DNA from 2 places in the Solwaraspora sp. WMMD406 genome. Region 2 is predicted to be linked to the other one. Evidence: riboswitches for the same ligand, from Rfam matches in the RefSeq annotation. Region 2 holds a riboswitch; the other holds the start of a gene.
The links. A riboswitch is a leader RNA that binds a small molecule or an ion and turns the genes downstream of it on or off. The one in region 2 is predicted to bind cobalamin.
Positions count from the first base shown of each region.

Region 1: linked by a shared signal. The riboswitch ahead of O7632_RS04110 (ABC transporter substrate-binding protein) and the one ahead of O7632_RS17135 (prenyltransferase/squalene oxidase repeat-containing protein) in region 2 are both predicted to bind cobalamin.

Region 1 is NZ_JARUBF010000001.1:914,958-919,911, reverse strand. It holds gene O7632_RS04120 (ABC transporter ATP-binding protein) at 1-687, opposite strand, end outside; gene O7632_RS04115 (iron ABC transporter permease) at 717-1,775, opposite strand; gene O7632_RS04110 (ABC transporter substrate-binding protein) at 1,810-2,772, opposite strand; adenosylcobalamin (AdoCbl) riboswitch at 2,878-3,017, opposite strand; gene O7632_RS04105 (M14 family zinc carboxypeptidase) at 3,127-4,954, opposite strand, start outside.
Region 2 is NZ_JARUBF010000001.1:3,893,829-3,898,782, forward strand. It holds gene O7632_RS17130 (prenyltransferase/squalene oxidase repeat-containing protein) at 1-808, opposite strand, end outside; cobalamin riboswitch at 893-1,028, opposite strand; cobalamin riboswitch at 1,187-1,343, shown strand; gene O7632_RS17135 (prenyltransferase/squalene oxidase repeat-containing protein) at 1,438-2,898, shown strand; gene O7632_RS17140 (hypothetical protein) at 2,931-3,866, shown strand; gene O7632_RS17145 (CbiQ family ECF transporter T component) at 3,867-4,954, shown strand, end outside.

The sequences.
Region 1 (4,954 bases), 3.0 Mb from region 2:
CTCGGCCGGCGGTCCGTCGGCGGCCACCCGGCCCTGTGCGAGCAGCACCAGCCGGTCGGCGTACTCGCCGGCCACCGACAGGTCGTGCATGGTCGCCACGACGCTCAGCCCCCGGTCGCGCCGTAGCTCGTCGACCAACTCCAGCACCTCCTGCTGATGACCGATGTCCAGCGCGCTGGTCGGCTCGTCGAGCAGCAGCAGCGGGGCGCCCTGGGCCAGTGCCCGGGCCAGCAGCACCCGCTGGCGTTCACCACCGGAGAGCGTGCTCAGGCGTCGGTCGGCGAACCCGGTCAGGTCGAGCCGGTCGAGCACCTCGCCCACCGCCGCCAGGTCGGCGGCGGATTCCCGGCCCAACGTGGGGATGTACGGCGTCCGGCCGAGCAGCACGTAGTCGGCGACCGGCATCCCGGCCGGGATCGACGGCGTCTGCACGACGGTGGCCACCAGCCGAGCCCGTTCCCGGCGGCTGAGTCGGGTGATCGGCGTACCGAACAGGTCGAGGTCGCCGCCGGCCGGTAGCAGTCCGCCGACGGCCCGCAACAGCGTCGACTTGCCGGCGCCGTTCGGGCCGATCACCGCCACCCATTCGCCGGCGGCCACCCGCAGGTCGATACCGCTCAGTACCGGCGTCCCGCCGAGCCGGATCCGCAGGTCGCGCGCCTCGACCGGCGGGGTGCCGGCGACCACCGGAGGGCCGGCGACCGGCCGCCGGACGGTCACATCACCACCGCCCGGCGGGCGGTCCGCAGCACCAGCACGAAGAACGGGGCACCGAAGAAGGCGGTGACCACCCCGATCGGGATTTCCGCCGGGGCGGCGACGGTCCGGGCCACCACGTCGGTCACGGTGAGGAACGCCCCGCCGAGCAGCATCGACAGCGGCAGGATGATCCGGTAGCTGCTGCCGGCGACCAGCCGGACCAGATGCGGCACGATCAGCCCGATGAAGCCGATCAGCCCGGACACCGACACCGCGGCGGCGGTGCCCAGTGACGCGGCGGTGAGCAGCAGGTAGCGGGACCGTTGGGGGTGCAGGCCGAGGCTGGCCGCCTCGTCGTCGCCGACCGACAGCACGTCGAGCTCCCGGCCGTGGACCAGCACCACCAGGCCGGCGAGCACCGCGTACGGCAGAATCAGCCGGACCTCGTGCCAGCCGTCGGTGGCGAGCCGACCGAGCAGCCAGGAGTAGACCTCGCGGATGGTGTCCACGTTGCGTTGCAGCAGGTAGGTCTGCCCGGCGGCGAGGAACGCCGACACGGCGACCCCGGCGAGGATCAGCGTCGCGGTGGACCGGTCTCGGCCGCCGGCCGCGCCGAGCAGGTAGGTCAGGGCGACGGCGCCGATCGCGCCGACGAAGGCGGCCAGTGGCACCGTCACCGGCAGCCCGGTCAGCACCCCGCTGCCGGGTCGCAGCGCGATCACGGCGGTGACCGCCAGGCCGGCACCGGCTGCCACGCCGAGCAGGTGCGGGTCGGCCAGCGGGTTGCGGAACACCCCCTGGTAGCAGCCGCCGGCCAACGCCAGCATGCCGCCGACAAGCAATGCCAGCACGACCCGGGGCAGTCGCAGCTGGGTGACGATGGCGATCTGCCGCTCGCTCAGTCCGCTGTCGACCTGCGCACCGGGCAGGAGGTTGAGCAGTTCGGCGGCGACCCGCACCGGCGGCAGGCTGGCCGGCCCGAAGGCCAGCCCGGCGACCACGGCCAGCACGACGGCGAGCAGCGCGCCGGCGAACCAGCCCGCCGTCAGGCCGGGGCGGTGACGACGCGGCACCATCGCCCCGGCCTGGCCGGTTCCGGCGGACGTCACCTCAGGAGGCGGCCGCGTCGACGGCGTCGACGATCGCGCGTACCAGGTCGACCACGCGTGGACCCCACCGCGAGGCGATGTCGTCGTCGAGTTCGACGACCTGTCCGTCGCGGACGGCCGTGATCGTCGACCAGCCGGCCCGGTCGGCGACCGTCTCGGCGGTCTGCTGGCAGCACTTGGTGTCGGCGAGGAAGATCAGATCCGGGTCGGCGTCGATCACCGCTTCGGCCGACAGTTGGGGGTAGCCGCCGGCCGCCCCGTCGGCGTCCGCCGGGTCGGCGATGTTGACCAGCCCGACCATGTCGAACAGCGCACCGATGAAGGTCTCACTGGTCACCGTGTAGAACGTCGGATCGAGTTCGTAGTAGTAGGAGAGCGGTTCGGCGGGTTTCGGCGCGTCCGCGACCAGCTTGTCGATCTCCGTACGCATGCCCTCGACCAGGTCGTTCGCCGCGTCGACCTGCCCGGTCAGCGCACCGAGTTCACTGATCTGGCGGTACGTGTCGTCCAGGGTCACCGCCGCCGACGCCAGGTAGACCGGGATGGTCAACCGGGTCAGGCCGGCCACCACGCCGTTGGTGTCACCGGAGAGCACCACCAGGTCCGGTTCGTAGGTGGCGATCGCCTCGGCGTTGGGGGTGAACCCGGACAGGTCGGTGGTGGGTACGCCCGCCGGATGGTTGGAGTTGTCGTCGACGGCGACGACCTGGTCGCCCGCGCCGATGGCGAACAGCATCTCGGTCGCGGTCGGCGACAGCGCCACGATCCGTTCCGGCCGTTCGTCCAGGGTGAGTTCGCCGACCGTCACCGGAAAACCGGCGGCGACGCTCGGACTCGACTCGGCCTGCGGTTCGTCATCGGTCGCGCCGCCGCCGCAGCCAGCGACGGTGAGGGCCAGCGCGGCGGCGATCGCGGCGGCGCGTAGTCCGGTCCGGGCGGCGGTTCGGGCATCGGTACGGGTCATGGCGGCGGTCCGCCAACGGGGTCTGCTCATCTGGTCCTCCTGTCGGTCGAGGGCTGGTGCTTCGCCGACAGGTCGGAGTCCGTGCTGCTGACCCGGCCACGTGGCGAGGCGCCCTTCCTCGAGAGCGCGGTTCGCGACCGCTCCGCAGGCGACCTGGCTCACCCCGACAGGTCGGGGCATCACAGTTGCGGGACAGCGCCGGATTCGCACCGGCTTCGCTGCGGGGTGGTCGGGTAGCACCGTAACCCACCACCGGTGAGCTGCCTTAACCGCGACAGCGGGCGGGCCGCCGTACGGTGACGTACACCGCACCGCGACCCGCCCGATCATCGGTGTCGACGCGAACGTGGTGGATCAGGACCGGGTGATCGTCACGTTGTCGATGGCGGCCTCGACCAGGCTGGCGGTGGAGGCGTCCGCCGCCTGGACGACGATGCGCACCGACTGACCCGCGTACGGGGTCAGGTTGTAGCTGCCGGTCGACCACGAGCCGTAGCGGTTGCTGGCCGCGCCGGCCTGGTTGAACAGGGTGGTCGTGCCACCGCTGTGCACCACACTGACCCGGAAGTAGTCCGCCGACGACGAGTTGTTGAGATGCGCCAGGTACCAGGCCAGCGACAGGGTCAACGTGCCGCTCGACGGCAGGCTGATCGCCGGCGACTGGGCGGTGGTCACTCCGCCGTCGATGTCGTACGCACCGGCCGACGAACCGGCCAGCCGGCCGGTGACCAGGCTGTTGCTGCCCTGGTACGGGGTGAGTTGCAGCGCCCCGCCGGAGCTGGTGGCCTGGGCCGCGCCCCGCTCCCACTGCCCGGTGCTGGCGGTGTCCGTACCGCTGGGGTTGGTGGTCCAGCCGGTCGCGGTCTCGAAGGTGTCCGACCAGACGGTGGTGCCCGGCGGGTCGACCGGGCCGCCGCCGCAGTACTGGCTCTCCTTGCCGATCGCCCGGTACGGGCAGTCGGCGTACTCGCTGAGGATCAGCACGGCCTCCCGGTTACGGGCGGTCTGCGTCGGGATCACCTCGTCGGGCGGGTAGAAGCCACCGCCACCGGACGAGCCGGGGTACAGCTCGAAGGTGTACGCCCAGATGTCGTGTTCGGCCCACATCCAGTCGATGCTGCTGCCGTCGGTGATGTAGAGGTCGGACGCCTGTTCGGGGGTGTAGCCGTTGGTGGCGGCCATCTGGCCGCCGATGGTGGCGAAGGTGTTGTACTGGTCGGCGGTCATTCCGCTGGGGGTGTTGGCGGTGGTCCAGCCGAACGGCCAGAGCACCAGCTCCGAGTAGGAGTGGAAGTCGATGTTGGCCTTGATCTGCTGGGTGCCGCCGACGACCCGGCTGTTGACGAAGTTGCGCAGCGCCTGGGTCTCCGGCGCGGAGAACGCCGACGGACCGCGGTAGGTGTCCGACGACGGGGAGCCGGACGAGCCGCCGCAGCAGCCCCACAGGTAGCCCCAGTTGCGGTTGAGGTCGGTGCCGACCGCCAGGGCGCCGCTGTTCGGCTGCCGGTTCTTGCGCCAGGACCGGTAGGAGCCGGTGGCGATGTCGTACTCGCTGCCGTCCGGGTTGACGCTCGGGATGATCCACAGTTCCCGGTTGTTGACGATGTTGGTGATCCGGGAGTCGCTGCCGTAGCTGTCGGTGAACAGGTTGAGCAGGTAGATCGCCATCTCGACGGTGAGGTGCTCACGGGCGTGCTGCTGTGAGTTGAACAGGATCTCCGGTTCGTTCTCGTCGGTGGCGACGTTGTCGGAGATCTTGACCGCCATCAGGTCCCGGCCCTCGTACGACGTACCAATGCTGATCTTGCGGGCGATGGTCGGATGGTCCGCGACGACCTTGTTCACGGCGGCGGTCATCTCGGCGTAGTTGTGGTAGGCCGAGTCCGAGGGCGGGAAGTCCATCGTGCCCACGTCGCCGGTGTCACGGGCCGGGGCGCGGACCGCTTCGACCTCGAAGCCGAGCGCCTCGATCGCCCTGATCTCGGCACGGGTCGCGGTGATGTTGAGGACGCCGTGCTCGATGTAGTCGATCGCGGCACCGGTCTTGGCCACCGCGTCGCGGTCGGCGAAGGTCTTCGGCCCGAGCACCCGGTACGGGCCGGCGATCGAGTCGCGGTCGACACCTGTCGGTTTGGGATCGGCCGACACCGGGCCGGTGACGATGGCGAAGATCCCGACGACA
Region 2 (4,954 bases):
CCGCCAGCGCCTGGGCGGCCAGGCCGGTGCTGTTGGCGTTGGCCACGCCGCCGGCGCTGAAGGACCCGTCGGTGGCCTGTACGGAGATCAACCACTGTGCCGCTGTCTGGGCCTCGTGCCACTCGCCGGCCGCCACCAGTGCCTGAACGGCCATCGCGGTGGCGTCGACGTCGCTGCTGCAGGTGGCCTGGGCGAACTGGAGCGGGAACCCGCCGTCCGGGCACTGGCTGTCGGCCAGGAACGACACGGCCTGTGCTGGTGCGCCACCGGCCCGGTCCAGGGCGATGACGGCGAACGACTGGCTGAACATGTTGCTGTAGTCGCCGAACGCGGACTGGTCGGAGAACCGGCCCGAGGGTGCCATCAGTCCGGTGAGCCGGGCGAACAGGTCGACACCGCCGAACGACGTCGGATCGAGGCCGCGGACCTGCACACCGAGCGCGAGCTTGGCGGTGGCGCCCGCGTACGCCTCCGTGCCGTCCCCGATGTACCCGGTGATCACCGCCGGTTCGGCGAGCCAGGCGGTGGCGTTGGTCGCGTAGGTGTCGGCCTCCTTCGCGGCGGCGAAGGTGAAGATCGCGTCAATGGTGAGGCCCTGATCGGGGTAGGCGACGCCGCCGAAGACGACTTCGAAGCGCTCCCCGTCGACCATCTGCCGGGCGAGCCAGCCGGCGGCCGCGTCGACGCGGTGGTGGGTCTGCGGTGGGGTGGCGGCGGCCGGCACGGCCGCGGTCACGGTCAGCGCCAGTACGGTGAGCACAACGGTGGTGACGAGTCGGAAACGGTCGCGGTGGCGGTGAACGGCCATCGGGCGGCGCCTTTCCGGCCCCGGGCGTCGAGGCAGCCCAGGCGGACCGGGCGGCTCCGACCCGTGGGCCACGACGGGTGAGGAACTCTGCAGCTGTACGTCGATGGGTACTCGGGCTCGCGGCGAGGTGTTCGCCGCCTACCGTTGCGGGCCAGCGCCGGCTTCCGACCGGACTTCCCCCATCGACGTTCAGGAACGGATCTGCTGCGGACAGTGTGGGCACGGCTCGTTCAGGTCGTCAACGGCCAGAACGCGATCGAGGTGGCTTCCGTGGCGGGGATCACCGACGAGGTGGCTGTCAACCGCTGACCAGATCCGCTATTCGAACCGATTGGCCGCCGCCGTCGACGTCCGGTGCGGACGGGTGCGTCGGCGCGTCTGACATACTCGGTAGCGGCTCGTCACAACTGAATGTGCTCCCAGGCGGGGGAAGCCGGTGCGAGGCCGGCGCTGACCCGCAACCGTATGCGCGCCGGTGTGTCCCATCAGTACTGGTGCGCGAGCCGGAATGCCCGACTGTGGAGTGAGCGGCTCAGAACGTCGTGGTCTACGGATCGAGCCCGGGTCGGCCATGGTCGCGTGCGGCCGGGCGGATGCGGTTTCGGTCACCGCTCCGAAAGGTCTTCTCCATGGTTCGTGGCTCCCTCAGCCGGATCCTGCCGGCCCTCGCCGCCTTGGCCTTGATCGCGGCCGGCACCGGGGTCGGCCTCATGTCGTCCGCCGGACCCGCCCTGCGATGGGCTGCCCTACCGGCGGCGGCCAACCCAGACGCCGCCCAGGCCGGCTCCCGCTGGCTGGCGGGTCAGCTCGTCGACGGCGGCCTACCCGGCTTCGTCGGCACCGACTGGGGGCTGACCATCGACGCGCTGTTCGCGTTGCGGGCCGCCGGCGCCGAACCCGAGGCGGCCGTGGCCGTCACCGAGGCACTCGCCGTCGACGCCGACGGCTACGCCGCGATCCGCACGGAGACGGGCGATTTCGTGACCGGCGGTTCGACGGCGAAGGTTCTTCTCGCGGCTGTCGTCACCGGCGCCGACCCCACCGACTTCGGCGGGTACGACTGGCGTCAGCGCACCCTGGACTTGATCTACGGCGCTGACCAGGGCGCCAAGGCAGGGTGGCTGTACGACGTCAACCTCGACACCACCGCCGGGTCGAACCTGTTCGGCCAGTCGTTGGCGGTGACCGGGCTGGCCCGATCCGGCGGCGTACCGCAGCCGATGGTCGATTTCCTACTCAGGCAGCAGTGTCCCGGCGGCGGGTTCCGGCTCTACCCGGGCGCCGCCGGCACCTCCTGCGCGGCGGATCCGGCGACCGAGCAGAACATGGAGGTCGATGCTACGGCGATGGCGGTCCAGGCGCTGCTCGCGGCCGCCGACGCCGGAGCCAGTGGCACCAGCGAACCGGTGGCCGCCGCCACGTCGTGGTTGCTGTCGGTGCAGGCCGCCGACGGCTCCTTCAGCGGTTCCGGGTTCACCGCCTATCCCAACACCAACAGCACCGGTCTGGCCGGGCAGGCCCTGGCGGCGGCCGGTGAGTCCGCCGCCGCCGGTCGGGCCGCCGCGTTCGTCGCCGCACAGCAGATCACCGCCGGCAACGCCGGGGCCGCCTCGGCCCACGTCGGCGCGATCGCGTACACGCCGGACGCACTCGTCGCGGCCGCCGCGAACGGCATCGGCGAGTTCGAACTGGACCAGTGGCGCCGGGCCAGTGCCCAGGCCGTCCTCGGCCTGGCGCAGGTGCCGTTCGGACAGATCGGCTCCGGCACCCCGACCCCGACGGCTACTCCGACCACGTCACCGTCACCGACAGCGGACCCGACCACGTCGCCGACGCCGACGACGTCACCGACAGCGTCACCCACCGGATCGCCGAGCGGCACCCCGACTCCGAGTACCAGCCCCACGGCACCGTCGCCGACGACCACCGCCGGCCCGACCACGGCACCGGCGACGACCGCGCCGCCCACCGGTGGGCGACTTCCCACCACCGGTTCCCCGATCGCGGCGTACGGCCTCGTCGGCGGCATGACGGTCCTCGCCGGAGTCGGTCTGATCCTGGCGTCCCGCCGCCGCAAGGCCCGGCCGTGACCACGACGCCTGCGGTGTCGGCCCGGAGCACAGTGGCCGGGGGGCGGGCGGTCCGACTGCTCACCGTGGTGCTCCTCACCGCCGGTACGGCCGTGGCACCGGCGGATCCGGCGACCGCCGTCGGTCGGTCGGGATTCTGCCCGGACGACAACGGAGTCACCGTCGTCGTCGACTTTCAGGAACTGGGCGGTCCGACGATCGTCCGCTGCGCCGTCGGCGATCAAGCCACCGGTCACGCGGCCTTGAAGAACGCCGGGATCTCGATCACCGGCACCGCACGTTGGGGCGAATCGTTCGTCTGCCGGATCGAGGGCAAGCCGACGGTCGCCGAGGAACCGTGTGTCGACACCCCACCGGCGAACGCGTACTGGTCCTACTGGCACGCCTCCAACGGCGGCGCGTGGACCTACAGCCAACGCGGTGTGACAGCGCGCAAACCTCCGCCGGGCAGTTTCGAGGGCTGGTCGTTCTCCAAGAACAGGACGGCGTCGACCAGCCCGTCTCCTGGCGTGGCACCAGTACGTCCCGTACCGCAGCCACCACCATCGACCCCAGCGCCGCCACCCCCACCACCGCCGCCACCGTCCCGGACGACGTTGCCTCCGCCGCCGAACCCGTCGCCAACCACGCCGACCACGCCGACCCGCGGCCAGCCCGGATCCTCGCAGAACGGACCTGAGCCAGGCCAGCCCGCGACGACGCGGCCCGGTATGTCGACACCGTCCCGGAACGTGACGACGACGCCGAGTGGATCGTCGACCACGGCCAGCGCGGCGGCCCCGGATCCGACGGTCCCGTCGGCGGCGACCGATTCCAGCGCCCGGGGTGAGGCCTGGACCGGGGACGTCGATCCAGTGTCGGGGCAGCGCTCCGGGCTGCCGACGATGACCGTGGTCGGTGTCGGCCTGCTGCTGCTGGTCACGGTCGCCGCGGTGGTGACCGCGCGCCGGCGGGGTCGGAGCGGATAGGTGCCGCTGCGGCGTGCTCGGGTGCCGAGGGCGGTGCACCCGGGTGCCTGGTGGCTCTGGGCGCTCGGCCTGGCCGCCGCCGCGACCCGTACGACGAATCCGCTGTTGCTCGCGCTCATCATCGGGGTGGCGGCCTTCGTGGTCGCGGCGCGCCGTACCGACGCGCCGTGGGCCCTCGGGTTCCGCCTCTACCTGTGGCTCGGCGGAATCATCGTGCTGTCCCGGATCCTGTTCCGGATCGTGTTCGGCGGTGGCCAGGGCGAGCACGTCCTGTTCACCTTGCCGGAGATCCCGCTACCCGAGTGGGCGGCTGGGATCCGGTTGCTCGGCCCGGTCGCCCTGGAACAGGTGCTCGGCGGCGGCTACGACGGTCTGCGGCTGGCGGCCATGGTGATCTGCCTCGGCGCGGCGAACGCGCTGGCCAACCCGAAGCGGCTGCTCCGGGCCGTACCCGGCGCGCTCTACGACGTCGGCACCGCTGTCGTGGTGGCGCTGTCGGTTGCCCCGCAACTGGTCGAAAGCGTGCTGCGGGTCCGACGGGCCCGGCGGCTGCGCGGGGCCCGTCGCAGCGGTGTTCGTGCCCTGCGCGGCATCGTCATCCCGGTACTCGCCGACGCGCTGGACCGGTCCCTGGCGCTCGCCGCCGCGATGGACTCCCGTGGCTACGGCCGGCGCGGCCAGCAGGCGGCCGGGGCGTACGCGTTGACCGGCGCGCTCGTGATCGGTGGCCTGTGCGGAACCTGCGTCGGGATGTACGGGCTGATGGACCCGACCACCCCGCGTTACCTGGGCGTGCCGATGCTGGCGGTGGGACTGGGCGTCGCCGCTGCGGGCCTGGCGATCAGCGGTCGGCGGGTGCTGCGCACCACGTACCGGCCGGACCGCTTCGGCGGCGCCGAGCTGCTGGTCGCGGCCTGCGGGCTGGTGGCAGCGGTCGGGCTCTACCTGACCACCCGGATCGACCCTGCCACCCTCTACCCGTCGTCGAGCCCGCCGCACTGGCCTGAGGTCATGCCGCTACCGGCGGCGTCGATCCTCCTCGCGGCGCTGCCCGCCTGGCTGGCGCCGCCGCCACCGCCGGAGACCGA